One region of the Microtetraspora glauca genome, then DNA from elsewhere that is predicted to be linked to it. Evidence: riboswitches for the same ligand, from Rfam matches in the RefSeq annotation. Region 1 holds a riboswitch; the other holds the start of a gene.

Region 1 (15,395 bases):
CGGAGGAGGCGATCAACACGACCTGGCGGGACAGGGCGTACCGCACGGCCCTCTCCTCGGCGGCCGATCCCTGGTAGGACCCGCTGCCTCCGCCGAGCGACATGCTGATCACCTGCGCGCCGTGGTCCACGGCGTACCTGATGCCGCGGGCGACGGCGTCGCGGCAGATCGTGTTGCCCACGCCGAGCAGGTCGTCATCGTCCAGCGTGACCTTGATCGAGAGGATCCGCGCCTCGGGGGCCACACCGAGTATGCCGTGGGTGTCGTTCGGGCCGTGCCCGCGACCCGCGATCAGGGCCGCCATGGCGGTGCCGTGCTTTCCGGAGGGCGCGTGCGGCGTTTGCCGGGTCGTGCTCGTCCACGCGCCGCAGGAGCCGCCGGGGCTCGTCGTGGCTCCGGTGAGGTCGGGTCCACGGACGACCGCTCCCAAGAGGTCGGGATGCCGGTCGTCCACGCCCGTGTCGAGCACGGCGACGGTGACTCCCGCGCCACGGGTGGTCCGCCATGCCTTCCTGACGTCCAGAGCCTGGAGCGGCCACTGGCGCGCGCGGACCGCGGCGCCCACGTCCTCGGAAGGGACGGCCGTCGCTCCGGTGAGCAGGCAGGCGGCGAGCAAGATCGGTACGACGCAGAAGAGCATCGCCGACCTCATGCCGTGACGGGCCTCCTCCCCGGGACAGCGGGTCAGGGAGGGCCAATTCTCGCATGGGACCGTCGACCGGAGTTGATGTTTCGGTGAACGACCCCTTGCGGTCCGTTATGTCACGGCTGTCCCTTCTGTGATTGCAGCGACAGCCGTACGTGGGCGCCGGGAGGGAGCCCGAGCCGCTCGGAGGCGTCCCCGGAGTTGACCGCGAGCGCGATCAGCCCCGCCGAGTCGGTGAACGCGACCAGATCACCGGGCGGCACCGCCGCGAACGTCTCCCGGTACGGCACGGCGAGCTGCCGCCTGCCGAGCCACACGCCGAGGGTGTCGCCCCCGCGTACGCCCAGCACGGCCAGGTCCGCGGTGGTGATGGACAGCTGGACGTTGCCGTGGCGGTCCACCGAGAGCACCTCGCCCTCGACCGCGCCGTCCCGCACCCGGGACGTGGGAGCGGGCAGCGAGACCAGCCCGAGAACGTCGATCCGCGGGCCTACGTCGCCCGGCCGGTGTCCGGCGCAGAGGTGCGCCGCGACGGGCGCGAAGATGTCCCTCCCGGGAAACGTCGGCGAGACGGGCTTGAGGAACAGGTCCTCGTTGGCGATCTCGTACGCCGCCTCGGCGCCTCCCGCCGCGTGCACCGCCCAGGACAGCACGCCGTTGTCCGGCCCGAGGAACATCCGCCCGCCGGCCTCGATGGCGACCAGGCGGCGGTTGCCCCCCATGGCGGGGTCGATGGCCGCGATGTGCACACCGGGGGGCAGGTAGGGCAGGGTCTGCGCCAGGATGGCCGCGCCGCGCCGCACGTCGCCCTCGGGCACGAGGTGCGCGACGTCGATGATCCGGGCCTCCGGCGCTATTCCGATGATCACTCCGTGGCACGCGGCGACGAACCCGTCTTCCAGCCCGTAGTCGGTGAGGAGCGTGATAACTGAGGTCACACCTGGTGACACTACGTCCGGCTCTCCGCTCTGAACACCCCGGCGTTCCGCGACTACCATGAGGGCGGGCCACAAGCCCGGCTGAGGAGGAGAGCATGGATACTGCGCCGGTCGGCGGCGAAGGTCCCGCTCCCGAGAACGCCCCCCGACCTCAGGCACTCTCGGATCGCGATCGCCAGGTGCTCGCGTTCGAGCGTCAGTGGTGGCGCTACGCGGGAGCCAAGGAACAGGCCATCAGGGAGACCTTCGACATCTCCGCGACCCGTTATTACCAGATCCTCGGGGAGCTGATCGACAGGGTCGAGGCCATGGAGCACGACCCGATGCTGGTCAAGCGCCTGCGACGGATGCGGGCGACGCGTCGCCGTGATCGGGCCGCGCGCCGTTTCGGCCCGCGCCCTTGACTGTTTTGGGGGTATGTAGCCCGCTATGGGAGACGAGACGGCGCCCGTCGAGGCGCTGATCAGGACCGAGACGGGACGCGCCGGGCTTGCGGCGGTGCTCGACGACCCCTCCGGGGCCGTGATCGGCCTCGACTTCGACGGCACGCTGTCGCCCATCGTGCCCGACCCGGCGTCCGCCAGGATCCACCCCGAGGCGCCCGCCGCGCTCCTGCGGCTCGGCGAACTGGTGCGCGCGGTGGTCATCGTGACCGGCCGTCCGCCCCTCCAGGCGCTCGCCCTGGGCGAGGCGCCCGGCGGCCCGGCCCTCGCCGACGTACCCGGTCTGGTCGTCCTCGGCCACTACGGCCTGGAGCGGTGGGAGGGCGGGGACGTCACCGCGCCGCCTCCGCCGCCCGGCCTCGGCCGCGTACGCGCCGAGCTGCCCTCGATCACGCGGGCCTTCGACGGCGTCCTGATCGAGGACAAGGGCCGGGCGGTGGCCGTGCACACCCGCAGGGCTTCCGATCCCGAGGGCGCGCTGCTGGCGCTCGGAGAGCCGGTGGCGAAGCTGGCCGCCGCGTCCGGCCTCATCGTCGAGCCGGGACGGCTGGTCCTGGAGCTGCGGCCGCCCGGCATGGACAAGGGGCAGGCCCTGCGCGCGTTCCTCGCCGAACGGTCGGCCAGGTCCGTCATGTTCTTCGGCGACGATCTCGGCGACATCGCGGCCTTCGACGCGGTGGCGACCTCCGGCCTGCCGGGAGTGCGCGTGTGCAGCGGCTCCGCGGAGGTCACCCGGCTGGTCGAGCACGCCGACGCCGTCGTGGACGGCCCCGAGGGCGTCGTACGGCTCCTGCGCTCGCTGGCCGCGGCGATCTCCCCGGCCGGCGCCTGAACCCGCTACAGCCGGCCACAGGCGATTCCCGAAGGGCCCGGCCGGGCCACGGCATGCGCACGGAAGGGCGCGTGCGGTCTCCCGCAAGTCGTTTGCAACTTCACGACCATACGATTCCGCCATGATGAAGAAGACGATCATGGCTGCCGTGGCCGGCCTCGCCGTCCTGGCGACCCCGGCCGCCGCTTCCGCTTCCACCTCCGCTTCCGACACCAAGATCCTCCGGCTGCGTGCCGGACTGAACCTGACCGTTCCCAAGTCCTGGAAGGTCTACAAGATCAGCAAGGACTGGACCCGCGTGGTGACGGGTTCGTGCCCGACCGTCCACGACGAGATCTTCGGGTTCCGTGACTCCGGTTGCCGCAGCTTCTGGGTGCTGGGCCCGAGCGCGATCGAGATAGGGCACGAGGTGTTCCAGGCGTACACGCCGGAAGGCCCGTTCTACCCGGCCACCGACGTCGGCCCCTGCGTGTACGACGCGAAACTCTCGACCGGCCAGATGACGCTCGCGGCCAAGGGGCTGCACCAGATCGGCCCCGGGCACAAGGCGTACTACCGCGCCTGGTCGGCCAACTGCGTCAGCATGAACAGCGGCAAGGTGAAGGGCCACTTCACCCAGCGTGAGTGGTACCTGCCGAAGTCGAAGATCCTTTTCGTGGACCAGTGGAACACGCAGGGCCTCTCGACGGTCCTCAAGTACGCGACCTGGAGCTGATGATCCCGCCGACGGCGAGCCCGATCAGCGCGGGCACGAGCAGGAACGCGGCGTGGGTGCCGAACCCGTCGCCCAGGGCGCCGAGGACGAACGGCCCGGCGCCGGACCCCACGCCCGCCCAGATGGAGGCGGCGCCGGACGCCCGGTCCGGCCTGCCGCCGGAGGCGTCGATGATCCTGGCCAGCGCGAGCGGGAAGTGGACGGAGATGCCGAGCCCGCTGAGCGCGAGGCCGACGTAGCCGAGCGGCACCGAGGTGCCGGTCCAGAAGATCGCCCACCCGGCCAGGGTCACGGCCAGCGCGCCGAGAAGCACCGTCGACGAAGGGAGGCGCAGAGCCAGCCTGGCGCCGCCGAACCGGCCGACGGCCATCCCCATGAGCATCGCGGACAGCCCGGTCGCCGCGGCGGCCGCCGTGAGCCCGGTCCGCTGGGCCAACAGCTCGGCCGCCCACAGATTGAACGTGAACTCCAGTGCCACGCAGCACAGCAGCACCGCCCCGGCCACATGGAAGCGCCACCCGTACGGCGCCTTGGCGGGGCCGGAGACGGCGACCGCGGCCTGCTGCGGGTCGGGCACCCAGACCCTGCCCATCGTGAGCGCGAGGACGGCGGTGGCGACGATCGGGATGTAGAGCGCGGACCGCCAGCCGAGTGCCGACCCGGCGGCGAGGCTGAAGACGTATGAGGCCGCGATGCCCGCGCTCACCCCGACGGCGTTGGACTCGCTGATCGCGGCGGGCCCGGCGAGGCCGTGGTGGTCGCTCAGGACGGCCATCGACACGTAGAGGGCCATGGAGGCCGATCCGCTGGCGAGGAGGTAGCCGCTCAGCGTGAACGGAAGCGCGTGGCCGAGCGCGACGGTGAGCATGCCCGCGTTCATGCCGACAAGCCCGGCCCAGGTGATGGTGCGGCGGCCGAAGCGCCTGGTCAGTGCGGGCAGGGCGAGGCCGGTGACGATCGCTCCGACCGCCATCGCGGTGCCGTGCAGGCCAGCGACGGCCTGGGAGACGCCGAGTTCGGCGCGCAGGGTGGGAAGCGCGGCGGAGAGCGCGTAGAGGTACGTCGCGAAGGTCGCGAGCTGGAGGTAGATCAGCCAGGTCGGCCGGTCCCTGGTGAGCCTGGCGGCCGCGACGGTCGTGGTCAAGCTCGTCCCCCGTGCTGAAGCGCAAACTAGCGCAGACGCTATCACCGGACCTCATTCAGGAGAGATCACCCTGAGGTCAGACAGGCGTGCGAACGCGATGGTCCCCGCCGGTCCATCGGGCCGCGGCGGGACGCCGCGGCATGGTCAGGACAGTGCGGCGAGCTGCTCCGCGAGCCACCGCCGCGGAGGGAGCGCGGTGGCCGCGGCGCGCAACCGCGCGCACCGCTCCGCCCGCTCGTCCTCCGGCATGATCAGCGCCTCGTGCAGGGCGGCCGCCGTACCCGAGACGTCGAAGGGGTTGACCAGCAGGGAGTCCGCTCCGAGTTCCGTGGCGGCGCCCGCCTCGCGGGAGAGCACGAGCGCGCACCGGGGCGAGAGGATCGGCCCCTCCTTGGCGACGAGGTTCATGCCGTCGCGTATCGGGTTGACCAGCAGCACGTCGGCCAGCCGGTACGCCGCGAGGGAGCGGGGATAGTCGTCGTGCACGTTGAGGATGAGCGGGTCCCACTCCTCGGTGGCGTAGGCGTCCTCGATCTCCTTGGCGCACCGCTGCACCGCCGCCGTGTACTCACGGTATTCGGGCAGGTCGTGCCGCGACGGGTAGGCGAAGGCGAGGTGGACCACCCTGCCGTGCCACTCGGGGTGGTCGGCCAGGAACTCCCGGTAGGCCATCAGGCCGCGGACGATGTTCTTGGACAGCTCGGTCCGGTCGATGCGGACGATCAGCCGCCGGTCGCCGACCTGCTCCTTGAGCGCGGTCATGCGCGCCTCGACGTCCGGCTCGGCGGCCCTGGCGCGGAGGGCGTCCCCGTCCACTCCGAGCCCGTGTACGCCGACGCGGGTGGTCCTGCCCTCGTAGGTGACCGTACGGCCGGCCCGGTCGACCCGCGCCCCCAGGATGGCGGCGCAGCAGTCCATGAACGCGGCGGCCCAGCGGGACGTGAGGAACCCGGCGTGGTCCGCGCCGAGGATGCCCGACAGCACCTCGGCGGCGACGTCGTCGGGCAGGAGCGAGAAGTACTCGGGCGGGGCCCAGGGCGTGTGCGAGAAGTGCGCGATCCGCACGTCGGGCCGCTCGACCCGCAGCATGGCCGGAGCCAGGGTGAGGTGGTAGTCCTGGATCATCACCTTGGCGCCGTGCGCGGCCTCCTCGGCGAGCGCGAGCGCGAACGCCCCGTTGTACTCCTGGTAGGACGCCCACTCGCGGCGGAAGCGCGTGTCGAAGTGCGGCATGGTCGGGGTGTTGTAGAGCAGATGGTTGACGAACCACAGGGTCGAGTTGGCGACCGCGTTGTAGGCCCGATGGAAGGTCGCCGGAGGGATGTCGAGCATCCGCAGCCGTCCCGTGTCGTAGCCCGCCTGGTCCAGCCGGCCGCCCGGCGCGAGCCGTGCGGCACTGCGGTCGCCGTCGGAGAGGGCCGCGCAGACCCAGAGCATGTCGGAGTCCTTGAACGCCTCGGACAGCCCGGAGACGAGGCCGCCGCCGCCGCGCCGCATGGTGAGCGCGCCGTCGTCGGACAGGGTGAACGAGACCGGCCCCCGATTGGAGGCGATCAGCACGTTGCTGCTCATGATCCGGCTCCCGTTACTGTGAGGGCGCGCATTCCGGAAGAGTAATAAATCCTGACCGTCGCCAATAGGATGTCAGGGAACCGCGGGTGCCCCGGCGAGGCGGGATGAGATCAGAGATGGCACTGGACGAGACGACCGAGGAACTGGCCCGATCGGCCGCCCAGGGCGATCATCGCTCTCTCGGCGAGCTGTTGCGCATGATCGAGCCGCACGTGCTGCGGCACTGTGAACGGCTGCTGCCCTACCGGCAGGACGCCGAGGAGGCGGCCCAGGACACCCTCCTCGCGGTCGCGCGCAACATCGGCAGGTTCGAGGGGCGGGCCAAGTTCAGCACCTGGCTGCACATCGTGACCGCCAACTGCGCCCGCACCACCTACCGGTCGCTGAAGCGCCGGGCGTCCGAGCAGGCGGAGGAGCTGCCCGAGCAGCGTCCCGACCCGCGCCGGGTCAGCGTCATCGCCGGATCGCGGCTCGACCTGCTGGACGCGATGGAGGCGTTGGAGGCGGAGAAGCCCGACCTCGCCCAGGCGCTGGTGCTGCGCGACATCTGCCAGCTGGATTACACCGAGGTGGCCGATCAGCTGGGCATCCCGCTCGGCACCGCCAAGTCGCGCATCCATCAGGCGCGCAAGTACGTGCAGACGGCCCTGGGCGAGGCATACGGCTGATCGTCTTACCTGGCAATGCGATTTCATCTCGAATAATGAGACGTCGGATCGGACACCTGGGACGACAAGGTACAGTGCTAGGGAGTGTCCCGCCGATGATCTTTGGGATACGCCCTGCGGCATGCCCGTCAGGGAACAACTGAATATTGCTCATCCAGAGGGGTGGAGGGACCGGCCCTGCGAAGCCCCGGCAACCCTCCCGGTGCCCGTACTCGTGACCACGAGGCCGGCCGGGACAGGTGCCAATTCCGGCTCGTGACCAGGGTGGCCACGAGCGAAGATGAGGGAAAGGCCTCGCTTCATGGCGCTCGCAAGCACTGCAAACTCCGCTCTCGACTTCGGCCCCGCCTCGGCTCTGTCCTGCCGTGAGTGCGGCACCCGCTATGACCTCGGCCCGATCTTCGCGTGTATCGAGTGTTTCGGGCCACTCGAGGTGGCGTACGACTTCGGTCCGGTGACCCGCGAGGAGATCGCGGCCGGTCCGACCAACATCTGGCGGTACAGCAAGCTCCTCCCCGTGCCCGGGAACGTCGAGACCCGGCCCAACCTCCAGCCCGGCTGGACCAAGCTGGTCAAGGCCGACAACCTGGCCGGAGAGCTGGGCCTCCGCTCGCTGTACATCAAGGACGACTCGGGCAACCCCACCCACTCCTTCAAGGACCGCGTGGTGGCGATCGCTCTGGAGGCCGCGCGGAACTTCGGCTTCCACACGCTGTCCTGCTCCTCCACGGGCAACCTCGCCGGAGCGGTCGGCGCGGCCGCCGCCCGCGCGGGGCTCGACTCGTGCGTGTTCATCCCTTCCAACCTCGAAGAGGCCAAGATCACCATGGCCTCGGTGTACGGCGGCCGCCTGGTCGCGATCGACGGCACCTACGACGAGGTCAACCGGTTCTGCTCCGAGCTCATCGGTGACGAGCTGGGCGAGAAGTGGGGCTTCGTCAACGTCAACCTCCGCCCGTACTACGCCGAGGGCTCCAAGACGCTGGCCTATGAGATCGCCGAGCAGCTCGGCTGGCGGATCCCCGACCAGATCGTCATCCCGGTGGCCTCCGGCTCCCAGCTCACCAAGATCGACAAGGGTTTCCGCGAGCTGATCAAGCTGGGTCTGGTCGAGGACAAGCCGTACAAGATCTTCGGTGCGCAGGCCGAGGGCTGCTCGCCGGTCTCCAGTGCGTACAAGGCGGGTCATGACGTGGTCCAGCCGGTCAAGCCGGACACGATCGCCAAGTCGCTGGCGATCGGGAACCCGGCCGACGGGCCGTACGTGCTGGACATCGCGCGGCGCACCGGCGGCGCGGTGGAGGACGTGAACGACCGCGAGGTGGTCGACGCGATCCGGCTGCTCGCCCGGACCGAGGGCATCTTCGCCGAGACGGCGGGCGGGGTGACCGTCGGCGTGCTGCGCAAGCTCACCGAGAGCGGCGCGCTCGACCCGGAGGCCGAGACGGTCGTGCTCAACACCGGAGACGGCCTGAAGACCCTGGACGCCGTCGCGGCCGAGGCCCGGCCCGCGGCCGTCATCCGCCCCTCTCTCGCGGCATTCCGTACGGCTTTCGCCAACTGACCGCGTTTACCAACGAAGCAACGAAAGCGAGCGAAAAATGAGCGTTTCTGTACGGATTCCGACGATTCTTCGTACATACACGGGGGGAGCCGCCGAGGTGTCCGGTGAAGGCGGAACGTTGCGCGAGGTCCTGCAGAAGCTGGACGCCGACTATCCCGGCATCGGCGCGCGGATCCTCGATGAAACGGGCAAGATTCGGCGTTTTGTCAACGTCTATGTCGGGGAAGAGGATGTCCGTTTCGTGGAGGGTCTGGACACCCCCACTCCCGAGGGTGTCCAGATCTCGGTGATCCCGGCGGTGGCCGGCGGCTGACCCCTCGCGAGCCCACGACACCCACGTACCCAGGCCGGCTACGTGGGTGTTCGCATGTTGACGTGGGGTTCTGGCTAATGGCCGTTTATCTGGACATCGGGGCATGTGGTGCAATTCTCAACTAACTAATCGTTAACCGAATATTCTCCTGATCCTGCTTTGGGCGAACGCCAAGAAGTAGTTTGGGGATTGACTCTGTTGCCCTACGGCTTGACACGGGTATGGTCGAGGACGATCGACGTAACCGGGGGCCTCTTCGGTATCGGCGGTCAGCACTGGTCTCGGGCGTCTGCATTGAGATCAGCTGTTACGGATCGCGCGGGAATGGGCGTGATCTCCAGCCCAGCAAGAGGAGTCGGAAGTGGCGCAGGGCACCGTCAAGTGGTTCAACGCGGACAAGGGCTACGGCTTCATCGCGGTAGACGGTGGTAAGGACGTGTTCGTCCATTACTCGGCAATCATGATGGACGGTTACAAGGCCCTTGAGCAGGGGCAACGGGTGGAGTTCGACATCACGCAGGGTCAGAAGGGCCCGCAGGCGGAAGGCGTACGGACCGTCGTTTGATCCTGGAACGGCATCTGACGGCGCTTCGTGGAGCGTCGGCCTGGGGCCCGGTTCGCGTGGGGCGAGCCGGGCCTTCGCGTTCCGGCACGCATCCGCCGTGTCCGTCAGGGTACGGCACGGGTAGATCCATGATGCTGGACGTGCGAAAAGAGTGATGCTTCCAGCTCAGACCCGTTGCGGCTTGCACTCGCCTGGGTAGAGTGCTAAACAGTTCGTTGGCACTCTGATGTCGAGAGTGACAGAAACACCAGGATCGAGGCGATGGGGCCGGCGAAGGGAATGCGGGCCCAGACGCCGTCGCGGGCGTCGGCTCGGTCCTCGCAAGCCACCCTGCAACTGGGAGGTCTAGCCTTATGGCAGCCAAAATGATCGCGTTTGACGAGGACGCCCGGCGCGGTCTCGAGCGCGGTATGAACCAGCTCGCTGACGCCGTGAAGGTGACTCTCGGCCCCAAGGGCCGCAACGTCGTGCTGGAGAAGAAGTGGGGCGCCCCCACGATCACCAACGACGGTGTCTCCATCGCCAAGGAGATCGAGCTCGAGGACCCGTGGGAGAAGATCGGGGCCGAGCTCGTCAAGGAAGTCGCCAAGAAGACCGACGACGTCGCGGGTGACGGCACCACCACCGCCACCGTGCTCGCCCAGGCTCTGGTACGCGAGGGCCTGCGCAACGTCGCCGCCGGCGCCAACCCGATGTCCCTGAAGAAGGGCATCGAGGCCGCCGTCGAGCGCGTCAGCGAGGAGCTCTCCAAGCTGGCCAAGGACGTGGAGACCAAGGAGCAGATCGCCTCCACGGCCACCATCTCCGCCGGCGACGCCCAGATCGGCGAGATGATCGCCGAGGCCATGGACAAGGTCGGCAAGGAAGGCGTCATCACCGTCGAGGAGAGCAACGCCTTCGGCCTCGAGCTCGAGCTCACCGAGGGTATGCGCTTCGACAAGGGCTACATCTCGGGCTACTTCGTCACCGACCCGGAGCGTATGGAGGCGGTCTTCGAGGACCCCTACATCCTCATCGTCAACTCGAAGATCTCGGCCAACAAGGACCTGCTCCCGCTGCTCGACAAGGTCGTGCAGGCGGGCAAGCCGCTGGTCATCATCGCCGAGGACGTCGAGGGCGAGGCCCTGGCCACCCTGGTCGTCAACAAGATCCGCGGCCTGTTCAAGTCCGTCGCCGTCAAGGCCCCGGGCTTCGGCGACCGCCGCAAGGCCATGCTGGGCGACATCGCCACCCTCACCGGTGGTCAGGTCATCAGCGAGGAGGTCGGCCTCAAGCTCGAGTCCGCGACCCTCGACCTGCTGGGCAAGGCCCGCAAGGTCGTCATCACCAAGGACGAGACCACCATCGTCGACGGTGCCGGTGACGCCGAGCAGATCGCCGGCCGGGTGAACCAGATCCGCGCCGAGATCGAGAACACCGACTCCGACTACGACCGCGAGAAGCTCCAGGAGCGCCTCGCCAAGCTGGCCGGCGGCGTCGCCGTCATCAAGGCCGGCGCGGCGACCGAGGTCGAGCTCAAGGAGCGCAAGCACCGCATCGAGGACGCCGTTCGCAACGCGAAGGCGGCCGTCGAGGAGGGCATCGTCCCCGGCGGTGGCGTGGCCCTGCTGCAGGCCGGCGCCAAGGCGTTCGACAAGCTCGAGCTGGGCGGCGACGAGGCCACCGGTGCCGCGATCGTGCGCAAGGCTCTCGAGGAGCCGCTGAAGCAGATCGCCGTCAACGCCGGTCTTGAGGGCGGCGTCGTGGTGGAGAAGGTGCGCAACCTCACCCCGGGTGAGGGCCTCAACGCCGCCTCCGGCGAGTACGTCAACATGTTCGAGTCGGGCATCATCGACCCGGCCAAGGTGACGCGCTCCGCGCTGCAGAACGCCGCCTCCATCGCGGCCCTGTTCCTCACCACCGAGGCCGTCATCGCCGAGAAGCCCGAGAAGACCCCGTCCGCTCCCGCCATGCCCGGCGGCGGCGACATGGACTTCTGAGTCTGCTCGTCAACAGAGAAGGGCGGTTCCCCTCGCGGGGGAGCCGCCCTTCTCTGTCGGAATGATCCATGGCGTCGGCGCTACCGCTTGACCTTTTCGGCCAGCTTGCCGCCGTTCGTGTCGACCGCCAGGCACGTGACAGACCGGTCTTTCCCCCACGACGCGGCGTCGGGCGGGTAGAGGATGAAACCGGAGAGCCGGTCGACCATCGGGCTGTCGGAGAGCAGGCGCGCAAGCCGCTTCTCGCACCCGGACGTGGCCTTGTCACTCACAGCGTCCCTGCCGGGCCACGCACCGGTGGGCAGGTCGAACTGGGTGATCACTTCGGCGTCGTGCGGCTCCGAGCACGACTTGGCACTGATGGTGTACGACACCTCGCCGTCGGCGACACCGTCGAGACAGTCGCCCGTCCGTAGGTCGGCGACGCTCAGGGAGCCGCTCTCCGTGATCGCGCCGGAGCTGTCCCGCTCCGCCGACGTCATGGCGGCGATGACGACGCCGGTCACGATCAACAGCGCCCACAGGCCGGAGATGGTGAGCCCCGCTATGGCGAGGCCCCGGCCCTTCTCGCCCCGCTTTCTGATCTGGACCAGCGCGGCGATCCCGAAAATGACGGAGAACAGCAGGCCGCCGATGATCCCGAAGACGAGCGCCGCCACGGCGAAGCCGTTGGTCCTCGCCGGGTAGGCCCCGTAGGGCGGGTGGGGCTGGGGTGGATAGGCGCCCGGGCCATACGAGCCATACGAGCCATACGAGCCATCGGGGTAGGCGGACGGTGGGCCGTATGGATTCGGCCCGTATCCGGAGCCCTGCGTGCCTGGTGGCTGAGAGGAACCCGAATCGGGCGGCGGGGGATAGGGGGAACCCGAGGCTGGGGGATAACCCGGGGGAAAGTCATTCACACGACCACATAGTGGCCCGTGTCCTTATTCGCGGCAAGCCGCCTATGTCATCCAGGCTGTCAGGACGCCTGGCGACGTGCGCCGATCTGCCGAACTCTCACGTCCGGTTCAGAGCCGGCACGGAACGACCGCCGCACACACATCTCGCCGCCGCGCCAGCACCTCCGGCACCCTGTCGTTCAGTTCGACCCATGCGGCGGTCTCGGGGGAGAGGTAACTCAGAACGCGCACTATGGTCGAGTGGTCGGCAGCCAGGTGTCGCTTGTGGATCGGTTCGTAATGCGCGATTCGATTGCGCAGCAGTCGGACGTGATAGAGGTCCCGGTGAAGGGGACCGCGCCGTCCCTCGTAGCCAGGGAAGGCCTGGTGCAACGCGGGTCTCCACAGCCGCGTTTCGTAGTCGTTTCCGCTGGCCAGGAGGTTCACCCAGAAACCGAACATCAGGGAGGCGACGATGTGGCCAGTCGTGGGTATGGTTCGCGCTCGAGCTACCTCCATCCTGGCCGTCGCGATCTTTTGCGGGGCGACCTGGTCAAGACACAGTCTGGGAGCCGTCCACCAGTCGGCGCGGTCGAACAGCCGCACCAAATGCCTGTGCAGAGCATTGCGGAGCACCACCTCAAGACAGTGAAGCGGGCCGTGGAAGGCCGCGGAGATCTCGATGTTCCACGCGTAGAGCCGCGCGGCGGCGAGGAGGTCGCCGTCGCAGACCCTCAGATAGGGGGCGAAGCGTTCCAGTGAGAGCGCGTTCTGTACCTCGATCATCGTTACTGTTCTCGGAGTGTGTTCGTAGTGCTACTATCGGTTCCGGAAGCCCCGGGATGTGCCTCTGCTCAGCAATCGCCCCGGGGCAAGCTCTTTTCTGGGGGAAATCGCCGAGCTCGTGTAACCTCTGTGCGCATCCATGTGACTACATAAAGTCAGCCCCCCGAACGTGGGTCCAGGGGGCCTTTCGGGCATCCGTATGACGGCTATTCGGCCAGTTCGGCCGGGAGGTCCTTCTGGTGGACGACGGTCAGTGACGTGACGGCACGGGTCAGGACCACATAGAGCCGGGCGAGGCCGCGCTCCTCCGCCGCGACGATGTCGGCGGGTTCGGCGACGATGACGTGGTCGTACTCCAGGCCCTTCGCGAGGGTCGCCGGAATGACGAGCAGGCGATGGTCGCCGGTCGAGTCGGGGCCCAGGACCCCGTGCTCGACGCCGTCGACCGTCAGGGCCGCCGAAACGTCGAGGACGCCGGAGTCCGCCACGATCACGCCGATGGATCCGGGTTGCGCGAGCGCCGGCCGTACGGCCTGGACGATCTCCGTGACCACATCGGCCGTCGGCCGTACGGACAGGGAGCCGGCGCCGGGACGGAGTGAGCGCGGCGCGGCGAGTTCGGGGGCCACCGAGGGGAGCAGCCGAGCGGCGTAGTCGAGGACCTCGCGCGGCACGCGGAACCCCAGCGTGAGCTCCGTGACCTCGCCCGACGGCTGTCCCAGGTGATCGAGCACGGCCTTCCACGACTGGGCGGACCACGGAGTCGTGCCCTGGGCGAGGTCGCCGAGGATGGTCGCGGAGCCGTTGCGGCAGCGCCGTCCGAGGGCGCGGAGCTGCATCGCGGACAGGTCCTGGGCCTCGTCGACCACGACATGCCCGTGAGAGGCCGTGCGCTCGATGAGGTCGCCCAACTCGTCGAGGAGCGCTCCGTCCGCCGCCGTCCATCGTGCCGACTTGTACGACCGGTACGGCTTACGCCAGATCAGCGTTTCCTGCTCGTCGGGCGACAGGTCGGTCTTGGCGGCGTGGGCGAGGAACTCGGCGTCGGACAACAGCCGGAACAGGACCTGCTCGGGCGTGAGCTTCGGCCACACCGCGTCCAGGACCTGCTTGACCGGCCGTGACCTGGCCACGGCGTCCTGGACCCGGTCGTCGGGCGACTCTCCGCGGCGCTCCATCTGGATGAGCACGGCGTTGGCCAGCCGCTGGGCGAGGGCCGTACGCCCCGGGCCGTAGCGGGTGGTGCCGCGCAGCGAGGCGACGATCTCGCGGACCTCGTAGTCGGCGACCCGGTAGCGGTTGACGCCCTTGGTGAAGAGCACGCCCTCCTCGGGTTTGGCGACGTGCAGCCAGAGGGCGCGCTTCAGCACCGCGGCCATCCGCGCGTCGCCCTTCACCGCGGCGACGGCCGGGTCCTCGGGATGGGCGTGGTCGCCGAGGATGCCCGTCACGGTCGTCTGGTCGACCTTCACCTCGCCCAGGGCGGGCAGCACGGAGGAGATGTAGGAGAGGAACGCGCGGTTCGGTCCGACGATCATGACGCCTGACCTGGAGAGCCGTTCCCGGTGGGTGAACAGCAGATAGGCCGCGCGATGGAGGCCGACGGCGGTCTTCCCGGTGCCCGGGGCGCCCTGGACGCAGACGGTCACGCCGAGATCGGATCGGACGATCTCGTCCTGGTCGGGCTGGATGGTCGCGACGATGTCGCGCATGGGGCCGGTGCGCGGGCGTTCGATCTCCTCGGTGAGCAGCTTGCTCTGCCCGAGCTCCCGGCCGTCGAGGGGCTCGTCCTCGTACGCGGTGAGGGAGCCGCCCTGGTAGCCGAAGCGCCGGCGCAGCGCCACGCCCATCGGGTCGGCCGGGCTGGCCTGGTAGAACGCGCGGGAGACCGGCGCCCGCCAGTCGATCACGAGGGCGCGGCTGTTGTCGTCGTGGACGTGCCGGCGGCCGACGTAGATCGTGTCCGGGAGGTCGTCGATCGCCGACCTGTTGAGCCGGCCGAAGAAGAGCGGGGTGTCGGGGTGGTCGGCGAGGGCGGCGACCCGCTGGTCGAGCAGCCCCTGCAACACCTGCTGCGAGACCCAGTCGCCGGCCGCGTCGGCGGAGAGGGACGCCGCGTGCTCCCGCATGTCCTTGAGCGCCGCGCGAGAGGTGGCCAGATGGGCGCGCTCCGAGGCGAGCACCTCATCCGGCGCGGGTATGTCGGGGGCGAGCTGGTGTCCGGGCATGCGAAAGACTCCTCGCGGGTCGGTCGGTGGCGGTACGCCGTTCGGTCACGGCGGGTAGCGAAACGCAGCAGTCTACCCGTGCCGGAATGTGGTCCCCAACCGGTTTTTCCGCTCGTGGGGC
Region 2 (15,395 bases), on a different contig from region 1:
GGATCCGCGCCAACGTCGACGGGTTCAGGGTGGTCTTCGAGCCGCTCACCCAGAAGATGTCGAGCGTGCCCGCGATCGTCGGCGCGGTCGGTTCCCGCATCACCGGAGTGGAAGTGGGCGCCGTGCTGGCGTTCCTCGCGTCCCGGGTGCTGGGGCAGTACGAGCTCTTCCTCCCGCCGGACCCCGAGGGCAACGCGCCCGCGGGGAGGCTGACCCTCGTGGCGCCCAACATCGTGCACACCGAGCGCGAGATGGGAGTCAACGCGCGTGACTTCCGTCTCTGGGTCTGCCTCCACGAGGAGACTCACCGCGTGCAGTTCACCGGCGTGCCCTGGCTCCGGGAATACGTGCGCACCCAGATGACCGACTTCCTGCTCGCCTCCGACATGGACCTGACGACCCTGCTCGAACGGTTGCGCGCCGCCTCCGACGCGGTCGCCGACGCCATCAGGGGAGGCGACGGCAACCTCATCGAGGCCATCCAGACCCCGGAGCAGAAGGCCGTGCTCGACCGGGTCACCGCGGTGATGACCCTGGTCGAGGGGCACGGCGACTACGTCATGGACGCCGTCGGCCCGTCCGTCGTGCCGTCGGTGGCTGAGATCAGGTCCAGGTTCCAGCGCCGCAGGGAGGGCGGGTCGCGCACCGACCAGCTCATCCGGCGCCTGCTCGGCATCGAGCTCAAGATGAAGCAGTACGCCGAGGGGTCCCACTTCGTGCGCACCGTCGTCGAGCAGGCCGGGATGGACGGCTTCAACCGGGTCTGGACGTCTCCCGACACGCTGCCGAGCCGGGAGGAGATCGCGGATCCCCAGGTGTGGATGGGCCGCGTCCTCGGCAACCGCTCGCTGGAGCAGGGAACGGCCGCGCCGGAGTCCTGACCGTCGCGCGTTCTCCGCGTCGGCCGATCCGGGCGGACACGGTTCCCACGTCCGGCCGGCCTGCGGACAGAATGGCCTCATGGGTCCCCATCCCGCTGTCGCCGACGTGCGCCGTGCCGTACGGCAGTCGCTCGCGGACCTGCCCCAGGGGGCGCTCGTCCTGGTCGCGTGCAGCGGCGGCGCCGACTCGCTCGCGCTCGCCGCGGCCCTCGGCTTCTCCGCCCCTCGCATGGGCCTGCGCGCCGGGCTGCTGACCGTCGACCACGGCCTGCAACAGGGCTCGGCGTCCCGCGCGCACGACCTCGTACGGCTCGCGCCCGCGCTCGGCCTCGACCCCGCGCTGGTCCTGCCCGTCACCGTGGGCACCGAGGGCGGGCCGGAGGCGGCCGCGCGCGACGCCCGCTACGCGGCGCTCTCGGAGGCGGCCCGGAGGCTGGAGGCCGCGGCCGTGCTGCTGGGGCACACGCTGAACGACCAGGCGGAGACCGTGTTGTTGCGGCTGGCGCGCGGCAGCGGCACCCGGTCGCTCGCCGGCATGCCGGGGATCTCCGGCGTCTATCGTCGGCCGTTGCTCGGCCTGAGCCGGGCGCGGACCGAGGAGGCGTGCGCGGCTCTGGGGCTCCAACCGTGGCACGACCCGCACAACATCGACCCCGCCTACACCAGGGTTCGGGTCCGCCATGACGTCGTGCCCGTCCTTACGGCCGCGCTCGGGCCGGGTGTGGCGGAGGCGCTCGCCCGTACCGCGCGCCTGTGCCGGGACGACGCCGACGCCCTGGACGAGTGGGCCGACGCCGTACTCGCCGAGTCGCGTACGGGATCCGGCGTCGAGCTGGCCGTCGCCGTACTGGAGAAGGTCCCCGGAGCCGTGCGGCGGCGGGTCATCCAGCGGGCGGCGGTGGAGGCGGGCGCGCCCGCGTCCGCGCTCGCGGCGGTGCACATCGACGAGGTGGAGCGGCTGATCAGCGCATGGCGGGGGCAGAGGCGGGTCGATCTACCCGGGGGGGTGGGAGCGGTCCGGCGCTGTGGCACCCTGATATTCGCTACAGCGAACAACCTCGCGTAAGGATTCCGCAGGTGGATGCAGCCGACATGGGCAAGGACCTCTTGAGCGTCCTCATTCCGGAACACGAGCTCCAAGACAAGATCAAGGAACTCTCCGGCCAGATCGATGCCGACTACGACGGTAAGGACCTGCTGATCGTCGGCGTCCTCAAGGGCGCGGTCATGGTCATGGCCGACCTGGCCCGGGCTTTGCACGTCCCGGTGCAGATGGACTGGATGGCGGTGTCCTCATACGGGGCGGGCACCAGATCGTCCGGGGTGGTGCGGGTGCTGAAGGACCTCGACACCGACATCGCGGACCGTCACGTGCTCGTGGTCGAGGACATCATCGACTCCGGTCTCACGCTCTCCTGGCTGATGAACAATTTGAAGTCGCGCAACCCGGCCTCGCTGGAGATCTGCGCGCTGCTCCGTAAGCCGGACGCGGTCAAGGTGCCAATTGATGTGAAGTATGTCGGGTTCGACATTCCGAACGAGTTCGTGATCGGTTACGGGCTCGACTATGCGGAGCGGTATCGCAACCTGCCGTTCATCGGCACGCTCGCTCCACATGTCTACGGCGGCGAGTAAGCCCTGAGCGAAGTCCTCTTGTGCGGGCCGCGGTCCGCTCCCTGGTAGGGAACACGGATTGCGTCACGTACGTTGGAAAGGTAAAGCCGGAGCCGCTCATGCAGTTACCGCATGCGGCGGCCCGGTGTACCTTCTGATATCTGCGGGTGCCATTCGGTTACCTGCGGGTAGTCAGTAGGAGCGGCGAGGGATGCCGCGACCCGGGTTCCGCCCGGGGCCAGGCCTTGGTCAGGAAGGGACGGGCCCGCCGGGGTTCCGCAACGGATGGATCTCAAGCGATTTACACGTGGGCCACTACTGTGGATCCTGGGCATCGTCGTGCTTCTCCTGCTCGTCACCACGATGTTCAACGGGGACGGCAACTACACCACCGCCGACACCTCTACCGTCGTCCAGCAGATCCAGCAGGGCAACGTGAAGAGCGCCAAAGTCGTCGACAAGGACCAGCGCGCCGAGCTGACGCTGCTGAAGCCGATCGACGTCGGTGGCAAGTCCGTGGACCGCATCCAGGCCCCCTGGGTGCAGGGCCAGGGCGTCCAGCTGACTGAGGCGCTGGCGAAGGCCAACCCCTCCAAGGGCTGGACCGTCGAGGTCCCCAGGGAGAACTTCCTGGTCAGCCTGCTGGTCAGCTTCCTGCCGATCATCATCATCGTCCTGATCTTCCTGTTCATCATGAACCAGATGCAGGGCGGCGGCTCCCGCGTCATGAACTTCGGGAAGTCGCGGGCGAAGCTGATCACCAAGGACACTCCCAAGACGACGTTCGCCGACGTCGCGGGTGCCGACGAGGCCATCGAGGAGCTCCAGGAGATCAAGGAGTTCCTGCAGGCCCCGGCCAAGTTCCAGGCGATCGGCGCCAAGATCCCCAAGGGCGTCCTGCTGTACGGCCCGCCCGGAACCGGCAAGACCCTGCTCGCCAGGGCGGTGGCCGGTGAGGCCGGCGTGCCGTTCTACTCGATCTCGGGTTCCGACTTCGTCGAGATGTTCGTGGGTGTCGGCGCCTCGCGTGTCCGCGACCTGTTCGAGCAGGCGAAGGCCAACGCTCCGGCGATCATCTTCATCGACGAGATCGACGCGGTGGGCCGTCACCGCGGCGCGGGTCTCGGCGGTGGCCACGACGAGCGCGAGCAGACGCTGAACCAGCTCCTCGTCGAGATGGACGGCTTCGACGTGAAGGGCGGCGTGATCCTCATCGCCGCCACCAACCGGCCCGACATCCTCGACCCGGCGCTGCTGCGCCCCGGCCGCTTCGACCGTCAGGTCGTCATCGACCGTCCGGACCTGGAGGGTCGCAAGGGCATCCTGCGCGTCCACGGCCGCGGCAAGCCGTTCGCCCAGGACGTCGACCTCGACGTCATCGCGCGGCGTACGCCCGGCTTCACCGGAGCCGACCTGGCCAACGTGATCAACGAGGCGGCGCTGCTGACCGCCCGGCAGGACCAGAAGCTCATCTCGATGAACACCCTCGAGGAGTCCATCGACCGCGTGATGGCCGGTCCTGAGCGCAAGTCCCGCGTGATGTCCGACGAGGAAAAGAAGATCATCGCGTACCACGAGGGTGGTCACGCCCTGGTCGCGCACGCGCTGCCCAACTCCGACCCGGTCCACAAGATCACGATCCTGTCCCGCGGCCGCGCCCTCGGTTACACGATGACGCTGCCGATGGAGGACAAGTTCCTCGCGACCAGGTCAGAGATGATGGACCAGCTCGCCATGCTGCTGGGTGGCCGCACCGCGGAGGAGCTCGTCTTCCACGAGCCCACCACGGGTGCCTCCAACGACATCGAGAAGGCCACCTCCATCGCCCGCCGCATGGTCACCGAGTACGGCATGAGCGAGAAGCTCGGCGCCCGCAAGTTCGGCAGCGGCAACGGCGAGGTCTTCCTCGGGCGTGAGATGGGCCACGAGCGCGACTACTCCGAGCAGATCGCCTCCACGATCGACGAGGAGGTCCGCCGGCTCATCGAGTCCGCGCACGACCAGGCGTGGGAGATCCTCGTCCAGTACCGCGACGTGCTCGACAACCTCGTGCTGGAGCTCATGGAGAAGGAGACCCTCTCCCGCGAGCAGGTGCTCCAGGTCTTCGCTCCGGTCGAGACGAAGGAAAAGCGTCCCTCGTACGCCGGGTACGGCAAGCGGCTCCCGTCCGACCGCCCGCCGGTGATCACTCCGAAGGAGCGGGCCAACGGCAACGGGCAGGCTCTGCCCGCCGGCAACCCGGCTCCGTGGATGAACGACCAGGCGCCGCAGAAGGACGAGGCCTGACCGTGACGGTCGAGCCGCATTACGTGGACCAGGGCCGGATCGAGAAGGCCGTCCGGGAGATCCTCTTCGCCATCGGCGAGGATCCCGACAGGGACGGCCTGCGCGACACCCCGGCCCGGGTCGCACGTGCCTACACGGAGCAGTTCGCGGGACTCGGTCAGCGGCCGGAGGACGCGCTGACCACGATGTTCGACGCCGACCACGACGAGATGGTGCTGGTGAAGGACATCGAGGTCATGTCGACCTGCGAGCATCACCTGCTGCCCTTCCACGGCGTGGCCCACGTCGGGTACACGCCGAACGCCAAGGGCCAGATCACCGGTCTGTCCAAGCTGGCCCGGCTGGTGGACGTCTACGCCCGCCGGCCGCAGGTTCAGGAGCGGATGACCTCGCAGATCGCCGACGGGCTGATGCGGGTGCTCGAACCACGCGGTGTGATCGTGGTCATCGAGGCCGAGCACATGTGCATGAGCATGCGCGGTGTGCGCAAGCCGGGCGCGAAGACCATCACCTCCGCGGTCAGGGGCGACTTCCGCACCTGCGAGAGCACGCGGGCCGAGGCGATGTCGCTCATCCTCGGGCGCAACTGATCCGGATACAGTTCCCGACCTCCGAGCGCCTAGGCTTGGCTGCGAGCGAGAAGCGAGCGAACCAGTAGACACAGTGACGAATGGTCATCGCCGGCTCGCGGACGAGGAGGCAGCATGACCACACACCACGTGCCCGGGATGCCCGATCCCGGGCGATGCCTGGTCATGGGCGTGGTCAACGTGACGCCCGACTCCTTTTCCGACGGCGGCCAGTGGTTCGACGCGGACGCCGCGATCGCCCACGGGCTGGAACTGGTCGCCCAGGGCGCGGACATCGTCGACGTCGGTGGCGAGTCCACCCGCCCCGGTTCCGCCCGGGTCTCCCTCGGAGAGGAACTGCGCAGGGTCGAGCCCGTGATCCGCGTCCTCCGCCAGGAGGGCGTGACGGTCAGCGTGGACACCATGCGCGCGGAGGTCGCCGAGGCGGCCGTGGAAGCCGGTGCCATGCTCGTCAACGACGTGAGCGGCGGGCTGGCCGATCCGGCGATGCCCAGGGTCGTCGCGGCGACCGGCGTGCCGTACGTCGTGATGCACTGGCGCGGCCACAGCCACGACATGGACAGCCGCGCGATGTACGGAGACGTCGTCACCGAGGTGACCGAGGAACTACGCAAGCGGGTCGACTCGGTGCTCGGCGAGGGCGTGCGCGAGGAGCAGATCGTCATCGACCCCGGGCTCGGGTTCTCCAAGCATCCCGAGCACAACTGGGCGCTGCTGGCCGGGACCCGCAAGCTGGTCGAGATGGGCCATCCCGTGCTGATCGGCGCGTCGAGGAAACGGTTCCTCGGGCGCCTGCTGCCGGACGCCGAGGGCAGGCCCCGCCCCTTCGACCGCAGTGACGACGCCACGCTGGCGGTCACCGCGCTCGCCGCGCGGGAGGGCGCCTGGTGCGTCCGGGTACACCAGGTCGGACCCAACGCGGACGCCGTACGCGTCGCGGCGGCGTGGAAGGCAGCCGATGAAGGACGTTGAGGAGCTCAACCAGGAGTTCTACGACGCGATCGAGAGCGCGGACCTGGATCGGATGTCCGAGATCTGGGCGGAGGACGCGGGCGACCGGGTGGCGATGTGCGTCCACCCCGGTTGGCCCATGCTCAGCGGCCGGTCCGAGGTGCTCCGCTCGTGGGCACTGATCATGGCCAACACCCCGTACATCCAGTTCGTGCTGACCGACGTGCGGACCATGGTGCTGGGCGACGTCGCCGTGCTCACCTGCGCGGAGAACATCCTGACCGCCGCGGACACCGACGAGGCGGGGTTCGCCGCGGGCCGGGTGGTCGCGACCAGCACGTACGTCCGCACCCCGGACGGCTGGCGCCTGTGGTTGTACCACGGGTCCCCCGTCCTGCAGAGCGAGGACGAGGAGGAGGAAGAGTGAGCGGCCGGAGTGACAGCGTTCGCCTGGTGGGGCTGCGCGCGCGGGGGCGGCACGGCTGCCTGCCCGCGGAGCGGGAGCTCGGCCAGGAGTTCGTGGTCGACGTGACGTTGTTCCTCGACACCGCGCCCGCCGCCGGGGGAGACGACCTGACCAAGACCGTCGACTACGGCGCGCTGGCCGTGCGCCTGGTGGAGACGGTCGGGGGCGAGCCGGTCAACCTCATCGAGACGCTCGCCGACCGGCTCGCCTCCGTCTGCCTGGCGTACGACCTGGTAGACGAGGTGGAGGTCAGCGTGCACAAGCCGGCCGCGCCCATTCCGCTGCCGTTCGACGACGTGGTGGTGACCATCAGAAGGGGTCGCGAATGAGGGTCGTGCTCGCGCTCGGCAGCAATCTCGGTCGCCGGATGGAGAATCTCCAGGGCGCGATCGACGCCCTCTTCGACGCTCCGGGACTGACGTTCGTCGCCGTCTCCCCCGTGTACGAGACCGACCCCGTGGGCGGGCCTGAGCAGGACCCCTACCTCAACGCCGTCGTCGTGGCCGAGTCCATGCTGGACGCGTGGGCGCTCCTCGAACGCGCCCAGAGCATCGAGAACGCCTTCGGCCGGGTGCGCGTGGAGCGCTGGGGGCCGCGGACTCTCGACGTGGATCTGATCATGGTGGACGACGTCGTGTCGGCCGATCCCGAGCTCACGCTCCCGCACCCCCGGGCGCATGAGCGGGCGTTCGTGCTGGTCCCGTGGCTGCGGGCCGATCCGGAGGCGACGCTCACCGGGCACGGCGCCGTGGCCGACCTGCTCGCCGGGCTGGACCAGGCCGGTGTACGGCTGCGCGACGACCTGTCCCTGGAGCCCCCCGCCTGATGTCGCAAGAGGAGCCTGCGTGAAGCCCAGCAACCCCGGCGTGCTGGTCGGCCTGGTGGTGGTGTTCGCGCTGCTCACCTGGGGCCTGCTGCAGAAGACCTATTCCCAGCTGCCGACCGTGCCGTGGAGCGCGATCCCGACCCTGCTGCTGCTGGCCATCGGTGAGGCGTACACCGGGTGGCTGACCCGGGCCAGGATCCGCCGCAAGCCGGGCACCAAGCCGGCCGAGCCGCTGGCGGTCGCCCGGCTCGCCGCCCTGGCGAAGGCCACGGCGCACGCGGGCGCGGTGTTCGGGGGCGTCTTCGCGGGTTTCGTGCTCCACGTGCTCAACCTGCTCGACCTGCCCCAGCCGCGGCAGGACGCGTTCGTCGCGGGCGGCTCGTTCGCCTCGTGCGTCGTGCTGATCTGCGCGGCGCTTTTCCTTGAGCACTGCTGCCGGGTGCCGGGCAAGCCGGAGGAGCGCAAGTAACCGCTATTTGTCGATGTCCCCGACGACGAAGAACATCGAACCGAGAATGGCGATCATGTCGGCGACCAGATGCCCCGGCAGGATCTCCCGTAGCACCTGGACGTTGTTGAACGACGCGCTGCGCAGCTTCAACCGCCAGGGGGTCTTCTCGCCCCGGGACACGAGGTAGTACCCGTTGATGCCGAGCGGGCTCTCCGTCCAGGCGTACGTGTGGCCCTCGGGGGCCTTGAGGATCTTCGGCAGTCGCTGGTTGATCGGTCCCGGGGGGAGCTCCCGCAGCCGGTCAAGGCAGGCGTCCGCCAGGTCGAGGGAGGCCTTGACCTGGTCGAGCAGCACCTCGAACCGGGCGTGGCAGTCGCCTTCTGTCCGGGTCACCACCCTCACCGGCAGCTCGCCGTATGCGAGGTAGGGCTCGTCCCTGCGCAGATCGAAGTCGACTCCGGAGGCGCGGGCGATCGGGCCGCTCACGCCGTACTGCATGATCGTCTCGCGGGGCAGCACCCCGACGCCCCTGGTCCGGGCGAGGAAGATCTCGTTGCCGGAGACAAGGTTCTCGATGTCGGGGAGGCGGCGCCGTACGTCGGCGACGGCCTGCCCCACGCGGTCGAGCCAGCCGAGCGGCAGATCCTCCTTGAGGCCGCCGACGCGGTTGAACATGTAGTGCATCCGGCCGCCGGAGATCTCCTCCATGACGTGCTGCAGGGTCTCCCGCTCGCGGAACGCGTAGAAGACCGGGGTGATCGCGCCCAGCTCCAGGGGGTAGGACCCGAGGAACATCAGATGGTTGAGCACCCGGTTGAGCTCGGCCAGCAGCGTGCGCGCCCACACCGCACGTCGCGGGACCTCCATGCCGAGCATCCGCTCGACCGCGATCACGACGCCCAGCTCGTTGGCGAAGGCCGACAGCCAGTCGTGCCGGTTCGCCAGGACGATGATCTGGCGGTAGTCGCGCACCTCGAACAGCTTCTCGGCGCCCCGGTGCATGTAGCCGATGATCGGCTCGGCGCTGACGATGCGCTCGGCGTCCAGGGTGAGTCGCAGCCGCAGCACGCCGTGCGTCGACGGGTGCTGCGGTCCGATGTTGAGGACCATGTCCTCGGTGGCCAGTTCCCGGGGCGCCACCGCTCCCGCGCCCGACCCGATGCCCACGACGCGTTCCCGGAACGCCCCCTCGGCCCGAGGCTCTCCTGTCATACGGCCATGCTCCCACGCCGGTGGGTGGTTCAGGACGAAATGCCCGCCCCGGTTGTGGCCAGGTCCCGCAGAGCGCCGATCAGCCGGTCCACGTGCTCCTCGGTCGTGCCGATCCCGATCGACGCGCGTACGGCGCTGGCCGTGCCGTCCTGGCAGCCGCCGTCGGACGTCCCGAGCAGGTGCCGTACGAACGGGTGCGCGCAGAACTTGCCGTCCCGGACGCCGATGCCGTGGTCCGCCGACAGGGATTCGGCGACCTCACGGGCCGTCAGGCCGTCCACGGTGAACGACACGATGCCGACCCTGGGGTGGTCCGGCCCCCAGAGGGACAGCTCGCGCACGCCCTCGATCCCGGCGATCCCCGCGCGCAGGCGGGCCACCAGCCGCTCCTCCTCGCGGACCAGGGCCGTCCAGCCGGTCGCGGCCAGCGCGTCGCAGGCCGCGGCGAGGGCGATCGCCCCCAGCACGTTCGGGGTCCCGGCCTCGTGGCGCACCTCGGGGTCGTCGCTCCACGACGTCTCCTCGCCGTCCGCGCCGACCGAGGTCACCGCGCCGCCGCCCAGCAGGTACGGCGCGGCCCCCGCGAGCCAGTCGGCCCGCCCGACGAGGGCTCCGGCGCCGAACGGCGCGTACAGCTTGTGCCCGGAGAACGCCACGTAGTCGAGGTCGAGCGCGGCCAGGTTGAGCCGCCGGTGCGGGACGAGCTGGGCGGCGTCCACGACGACGCGGGCGCCATGCCGGTGCGCCACGTGCGCGAGCCCCGCGATCGGCCACAGCTCGCCGGTCACGTTGGAGGCGGCCGTGACGACCAGGAGGGCCGGTCCCTCGATCCCGGCCAGCGTCTCGTCCACGGCCCTGATCGCCTCGCCGGGGAAGGCCGGGGGCGCGAGCCGTACGGCGTCGGGCCAGGGCAGCAGCGAGGCGTGGTGCTCGGTGTCGAACACGACGGTGGTGGTGCCCTCGGGCAGGCTGCGGGCCAGCAGGTTCATCGCGTCGGTCGTGTTGCGGGTGAAGACCACCGCGTCGTCCGTGCGGGCGCCCACGAACGCCCGGACGGTGTGCCTCGCCTGCTCGTACCGGGCCGTCGTGAGCTGGGAGGCGTATCCGGCGCCGCGGTGCACGCTGGAGTAGGCCGGCAGCGCCGCGGTGACGGCGGCGCTCACCGGCTCCAGACAGGGCGCGCTCGCCGCGTAGTCCAGGTTCGCGTACGGCACCAGCCGCCCGCCCTTGACCGGCACCTCGAGGTCGGCGCCCAGGACGGCGGGGATCGGCCGTTCGTGGGCGGCGGCGGGGGAGAGGGTGGACAGCGAGAGAACGGACACGACGGCCTCCTGAGGTCAGGGACCCCGGCCATGGCGTCATACCGGCGGAGCCCGCGCTTGCCCGGCGCGCCTCGCGCCGGACCTGGTCCTCACCCGGGGCACCCCGCCGCGGACGCGAGGGTTGCCGGCCAGCAAGCCGGGGCTGTGCGCTGGCACTCATGACCTGTGCGGCACTATAGCCCACTCCCTCCCCGGCGCCGCAAGCCGTCAGTTGCCCGAAATGTGATGTCCGTACTGGTGGTTCAGGTGATGCGACCAGGCAAAATGCTTCGTATGGTTGGTTTGTGAAGTTTGATCCTTGGAATCCCGAGTTCGTGGCCCACCCGTACGGCGTCTACGCCGATCTGCGGGAGAACGACCCGGTCAGTTTCTTCGAGCCGACCGGCCAGTGGCTGATCGCCCGTCACGCCGACGTGAACGCGCTGCTGCGCGATCGGCGGCTGGGCCGCTCCTACCTCCACACGGCCTCGCACGAGGCATTCGGCAGGGAACCCGAGCCGGAGTTCCAGGAACCCTTCTGGAGGGTGGTCAGGGCCGGCATGCTCGACGTCGAGCCGCCCGTCCACACCCGCCTGCGCCGCCTGGTGTCCAAGGCGTTCACGCCTCGGATGGTGGAGTCGCTCCGCCCCCGCGTGCGCAGGATCGCCAGGGAGCTGGCCGACGGGCTGGTCGAGCGCGGCGGCGGCGACCTGCTCGCCGAGGTGGCCGAGCCGCTCCCGGTGACCGTGATCGCCGAAATGTTGGGCGTGCCCGAGGCCGACCGGCACCTGCTGCGCCCGTGGTCCGCCGACATCTGCGGCATGTACGAGCTCAACCCCTCGCTCGATGCGCAGCACACGGCCGTGCGGGCGGCGGCGGAGTTCGCCGAATACCTACGCGAGCTGGCCAGATCTCGTAAGGACCAGCCGGGAGACGACCTCATCTCCGCCCTCGCGCAGGTCGTGGACGACGGTGACCGGCTGACCGAGGACGAGCTGATCGGCACCTGCGTGCTGCTGCTCAACGCCGGCCACGAGGCCACCGTGAACGTCACCGGCAACGGCTGGTGGTCGCTGTTCCGCAACCCGGCCGAGCTGGAGCGGCTCAGGAACGACCGCACGCTGATGCCCACGGCCATCGAGGAACTGCTGCGGTGGGACACCCCGCTGCAGATGTTCGAGCGCTGGGTCCTCGAGGACATCGAGGTCGGCGGGGTGACGATCCCCCGCGGTGTGGAGATCGGGCTGCTCTTCGGCTCGGCCAACCGCGATCCGGAGGTCTTCCCCGACCCGGACCGCCTGGACATCGGGCGTGTGGACAACCCGCACATCTCCTTCGGCGCGGGCATCCACTTCTGCCTCGGTGCCCCGCTCGCGCGGGTCGAGCTGGTGGAGTCCTTCACCGCGCTGCTCGACGCCGCCCCGAAGCTGGAACTCGTCGAGGAGCCCGTCTGGAAGCCGGGTTACATCATCCGCGGCCTGGAGTCGCTGCGGGTCACCGTGACTGGCTGAGCCAGCCGAACCTCCCGAGCCCGGCCGGATCGATCAGCTCGGCCTCCTCCGAGGCACGCCCCAGGGCCCTGAGGTAGCCGCGCGGGTCGGCGTGCGCGAGAGCGAGCGGCGGCCGGGCTCCGCCGACGCCCAGCCGCCGCAGAGCCTCCCGCTGCGTCGTCAGCGTCGTGTCCCGCGCGCCCGCCCGCTCGCCCGCCGCGGCGCAGGCGTCCAGGGCCACGTGCGCCGTGATGTCGCACGACCCGTCCGGCACGGGAGGTACGGCCGCGCCGTTCCGGTAGCCCACGAGGCTCCCGGCGCCCGGCCGGTCGTCCACAGGGTGTGCATAATCCACGGCGACCGCGGTGCCGCGCGCGAGCCGTACGATCAGCGACGCCCAGGCCTCGTCGCGGGGACGGCCGATCTCGGCGCGGTCGCCCACGGCCCGCAGCGGCCACCACCGCTCCAGCCAGGCGAGATCCCGCTCGTCCGGGGCCGGTCCCGGACGTTCCTCGCCGGTCGCGGGGTCCACCAGGAGCAGCCGCGGCCCGCTGGGAGTCCGCTCCACGACGTCCACCGGCACGTTGTCGAGCCACTCGTTGGCGAAGATCAGCCCATGGACCTCGTCCGGTACGGCCGGCACCCATGCCACGCGCTCGTCCACATCTTCCGGCCGCGACGACAGATCGACCGCGGTGACGCGCAGCCGGTCCGCGAGCTCGGGCGGGGCGAGTTCCAGCACGGACACGGCGAGCACGCCGTCCCCCGCGCCCATGTCGACCAGGTCGAGGACCGGAGGCCGCCCGAGCGCGGCGTCGACCTCGCCGAGGAGGCGCAGCACCGCCTCGGCGAAGGCCGGTGACGCGTGCACCGACGTGCGGAAGTGCCGGACCGGCCGTTCTCTCAGGTAGAAGCCGCCGTCGCCGTACAGTGCCCGCCGTGTCGCTTCCCGCCAGGTGACCCACACATCGACCGACGTTACCGAGGAACGGCGGCGGTATTAGACGGCCTCCGATCAGGGCAAGATCCCGCCTGTCGAGTAGCGGCGGCGGAGCGATGCCCGCCGCCGTTACGCTGGGCCGAAGGGAGGCGTCATGGATACAGGTGACCGCCCCGCGCGGCTAGCCGTGGGGGTGCTCGGCGCGGGTCGCGTCGGCTCGGTTCTCGGAGCGGCGCTCGCCCAGGCCGGCCACAGGGTGGTGGCCGCCAGCGGGGTCTCCGACTCGTCCAGGCGGCGGGCGATCGAGCGGCTCGGCGTCGAGCTGAGCCGGCCGGAAGACGTGATCGGGAAGTCCGACCTGGTGCTGCTCACCGTGCCGGACGACGTGCTGCCCGGCCTGGTCTCCGGCCTGGCCGCGACCGGGGCCGACCTGCGCGGCAAGCTCCTGGTCCACGCCAGCGGCGCGTACGGCCTCGCCGTGCTCGAACCGGCGGCGGAGGCCGGGGCGCTGCCTCTGGCGCTGCACCCGGTCATGACGTTCACCGGCAGGGAGGACGACCTGTCCCGGCTCACCGGCGCGTCGTTCGGCGTGACCGCCCCGGTGATGCTGCGCCCGGTCGCCGAGGCGCTCGTCATCGAGATGGGGGCGGAGCCGGTCTGGATCGCCGACCAGGACCGCGCGCTCTACCACGCCGCCATCGCCGGGGCCGCCAACCACATGGTCACCCTGATCGCCGAGTCGCAGGAGCTGCTGAGCAAGATCGGCGTCGAGCAGCCCGGCCGGATGCTGGGCCCGCTGCTCGGGGCCGCGCTGGACAACGTGCTGCGCCTCGGCATCTCCGGGTTGACCGGTCCTGTCGTCCGCGGCGACGCCGGCACCGTGCGCAAACACGTGGACGCCTTGATCCTCGCGGCACCCGAAGCGGCGGACGCCTACGTCGCCCTCGCTAGGCTCACCGCGGACCGGGCGCTCGCCGCCGGGCTGCTCAAGCCCGAGACCGCGGAGCGCCTCCTGGACGCGCTGGGAGGGAACATATGGACGTGATCGTCGCGGGTGACCGCACCGAGCTCGCCAAGGCGAGGGAAGCGATCGGCCCCGGCAGGCTCGCGCTGGTCCCCACGATGGGGGCCCTGCACCCCGGGCACCGCTCGTTGATCAGGCTGGCCCACGAGCACGCCGAGCACGTGGCGGTGAGCATCTTCGTCAACCCCCTGCAGTTCGGCCCGGCCGAGGACTTCTCGCGCTATCCGCGTACGCTCGACGCCGACCTCGAGGTGTGCGCGGAAGAGGGCGTCCGGGTCGTCTTCGCGCCGTCGGTCGAGGAGATGTACCCCGAAGGCCACCAGGTGGGGGTGTCCGCCGGGGCGATGGGCGCCACGGTCGAGGGCGCGTTCCGCCCCGGCCACTTCGACGGCATGCTGACCGTCGTGCTGAAGCTGTTCAACCTGGTCCAGCCCGATGTGGCGATCTTCGGGCAGAAGGACGCGCAGCAGCTCGCGCTCATCCGCCGCATGGCGCGCGACCTCAACGTGCCCGTCTCGATCGTCGGCGCGCCGACGGTCCGGGAAGCGGACGGGCTGGCCCTGTCCAGCCGCAACCGCTACCTCTCGCACGCCGACCGGGGCACCGCGCTCCACCTGTCCAGGGCGTTGCGCGCCGGCGCCGCCCAGACGACCCCGGCCCGGGTGTTGGACGCGGCGAGAGCCGTACTGGACGAAGCGGCGCGGTTGTCCCCGCCGCTGCTGCTGGACTACCTGGCTCTGGTGGACCCGGCCACGTTCGCCTCCGTGGGCGAGGAGCACCACGGCGACGCGATCCTGGCCGTGGCGGCCAAGGTGGGGAACACCCGGTTGATCGACAACATCGCCGTACAACTCCCATGATCTGGTAGATCATCCCCTCCGGGGGTTTTGTGGGGGGTCCGTGGGGCCGCGTATCCTTGGGGCCGTTATCGTCATCTTGACGAAAGGGGAACCCCCGATGGTGGCGATTCCGAGAAGGCTCACGGCGCCCGCCCCCGGCTGGACGGCCCACGCCGACGTCGTCGTGATCGGCTCCGGCATCGCCGGGCTGACCGTGGCGCTCCGCTACACAGAGCTCTCCCCCCAGGGGAAGGTGCTGGTCGTCACCAAGGACACCCTGTCGGCCGGGTCCACCCGCTGGGCCCAGGGCGGCATCGCGGCCGTGCTCGACCCCGAGGACACCCCCGGGGAGCACCTCAGGGACACGCTCATCGCCGGTGTCGGCCTGTGCGACGAGGAGGCCGTACGCGTCCTCGTCACCGAGGGGCCGGACGCGCTGCGACGGCTGATGGACCACGGCGCCCGCTTCGACCGTGACGCGGGCGGCGAGCTCCAGCTCACCCGCGAGGGCGGCCACCGCCGCA

Evidence for each region. Region 1 has a riboswitch for S-adenosylmethionine ahead of thrC (threonine synthase). Riboswitches for the same ligand answer to the same signal wherever they lie in the genome.
Region 2: linked by a shared signal. The riboswitch ahead of AB0I59_RS39490 (aminotransferase class V-fold PLP-dependent enzyme) and the one ahead of thrC (threonine synthase) in region 1 are both predicted to bind S-adenosylmethionine.

Annotation. Positions count from the first base shown of each region.
Region 1 covers NZ_JBFALK010000004.1:22,086-37,480, forward strand. The annotation lists gene AB0I59_RS09175 (S8 family serine peptidase) at 1-652, opposite strand, end outside; gene AB0I59_RS09180 (SAM hydrolase/SAM-dependent halogenase family protein) at 763-1,584, opposite strand; gene AB0I59_RS09185 (DUF3263 domain-containing protein) at 1,680-1,988, shown strand; gene otsB (trehalose-phosphatase) at 2,014-2,859, shown strand; gene AB0I59_RS09195 (hypothetical protein) at 2,981-3,574, shown strand; gene AB0I59_RS09200 (MFS transporter) at 3,552-4,718, opposite strand; gene AB0I59_RS09205 (alpha,alpha-trehalose-phosphate synthase (UDP-forming)) at 4,863-6,290, opposite strand; gene AB0I59_RS09210 (RNA polymerase sigma factor) at 6,407-6,958, shown strand; SAM riboswitch class I at 7,106-7,245, shown strand; gene thrC (threonine synthase) at 7,260-8,522, shown strand; gene AB0I59_RS09220 (MoaD/ThiS family protein) at 8,560-8,835, shown strand; gene AB0I59_RS09225 (cold-shock protein) at 9,197-9,400, shown strand; gene groL (chaperonin GroEL) at 9,754-11,379, shown strand; gene AB0I59_RS09235 (DUF4190 domain-containing protein) at 11,460-12,038, opposite strand; gene AB0I59_RS09240 (hypothetical protein) at 12,390-13,046, opposite strand; gene AB0I59_RS09245 (HelD family protein) at 13,253-15,274, opposite strand.
Region 2 covers NZ_JBFALK010000034.1:11,444-26,838, forward strand. The annotation lists gene AB0I59_RS39435 (zinc-dependent metalloprotease) at 1-881, shown strand, start outside; gene tilS (tRNA lysidine(34) synthetase TilS) at 961-1,947, shown strand; gene hpt (hypoxanthine phosphoribosyltransferase) at 1,959-2,516, shown strand; gene ftsH (ATP-dependent zinc metalloprotease FtsH) at 2,781-4,781, shown strand; gene folE (GTP cyclohydrolase I FolE) at 4,784-5,371, shown strand; gene folP (dihydropteroate synthase) at 5,486-6,343, shown strand; gene AB0I59_RS39465 (nuclear transport factor 2 family protein) at 6,330-6,749, shown strand; gene folB (dihydroneopterin aldolase) at 6,746-7,117, shown strand; gene folK (2-amino-4-hydroxy-6-hydroxymethyldihydropteridine diphosphokinase) at 7,114-7,614, shown strand; gene AB0I59_RS39480 (DUF3180 domain-containing protein) at 7,634-8,083, shown strand; gene AB0I59_RS39485 (NADH-quinone oxidoreductase subunit D) at 8,087-9,277, opposite strand; gene AB0I59_RS39490 (aminotransferase class V-fold PLP-dependent enzyme) at 9,307-10,599, opposite strand; SAM riboswitch class IV at 10,648-10,763, opposite strand; gene AB0I59_RS39495 (cytochrome P450) at 10,884-12,089, shown strand; gene AB0I59_RS39500 (SAM-dependent methyltransferase) at 12,073-13,035, opposite strand; gene AB0I59_RS39505 (Rossmann-like and DUF2520 domain-containing protein) at 13,163-14,053, shown strand; gene panC (pantoate--beta-alanine ligase) at 14,044-14,892, shown strand; gene AB0I59_RS39515 (L-aspartate oxidase) at 14,990-15,395, shown strand, end outside.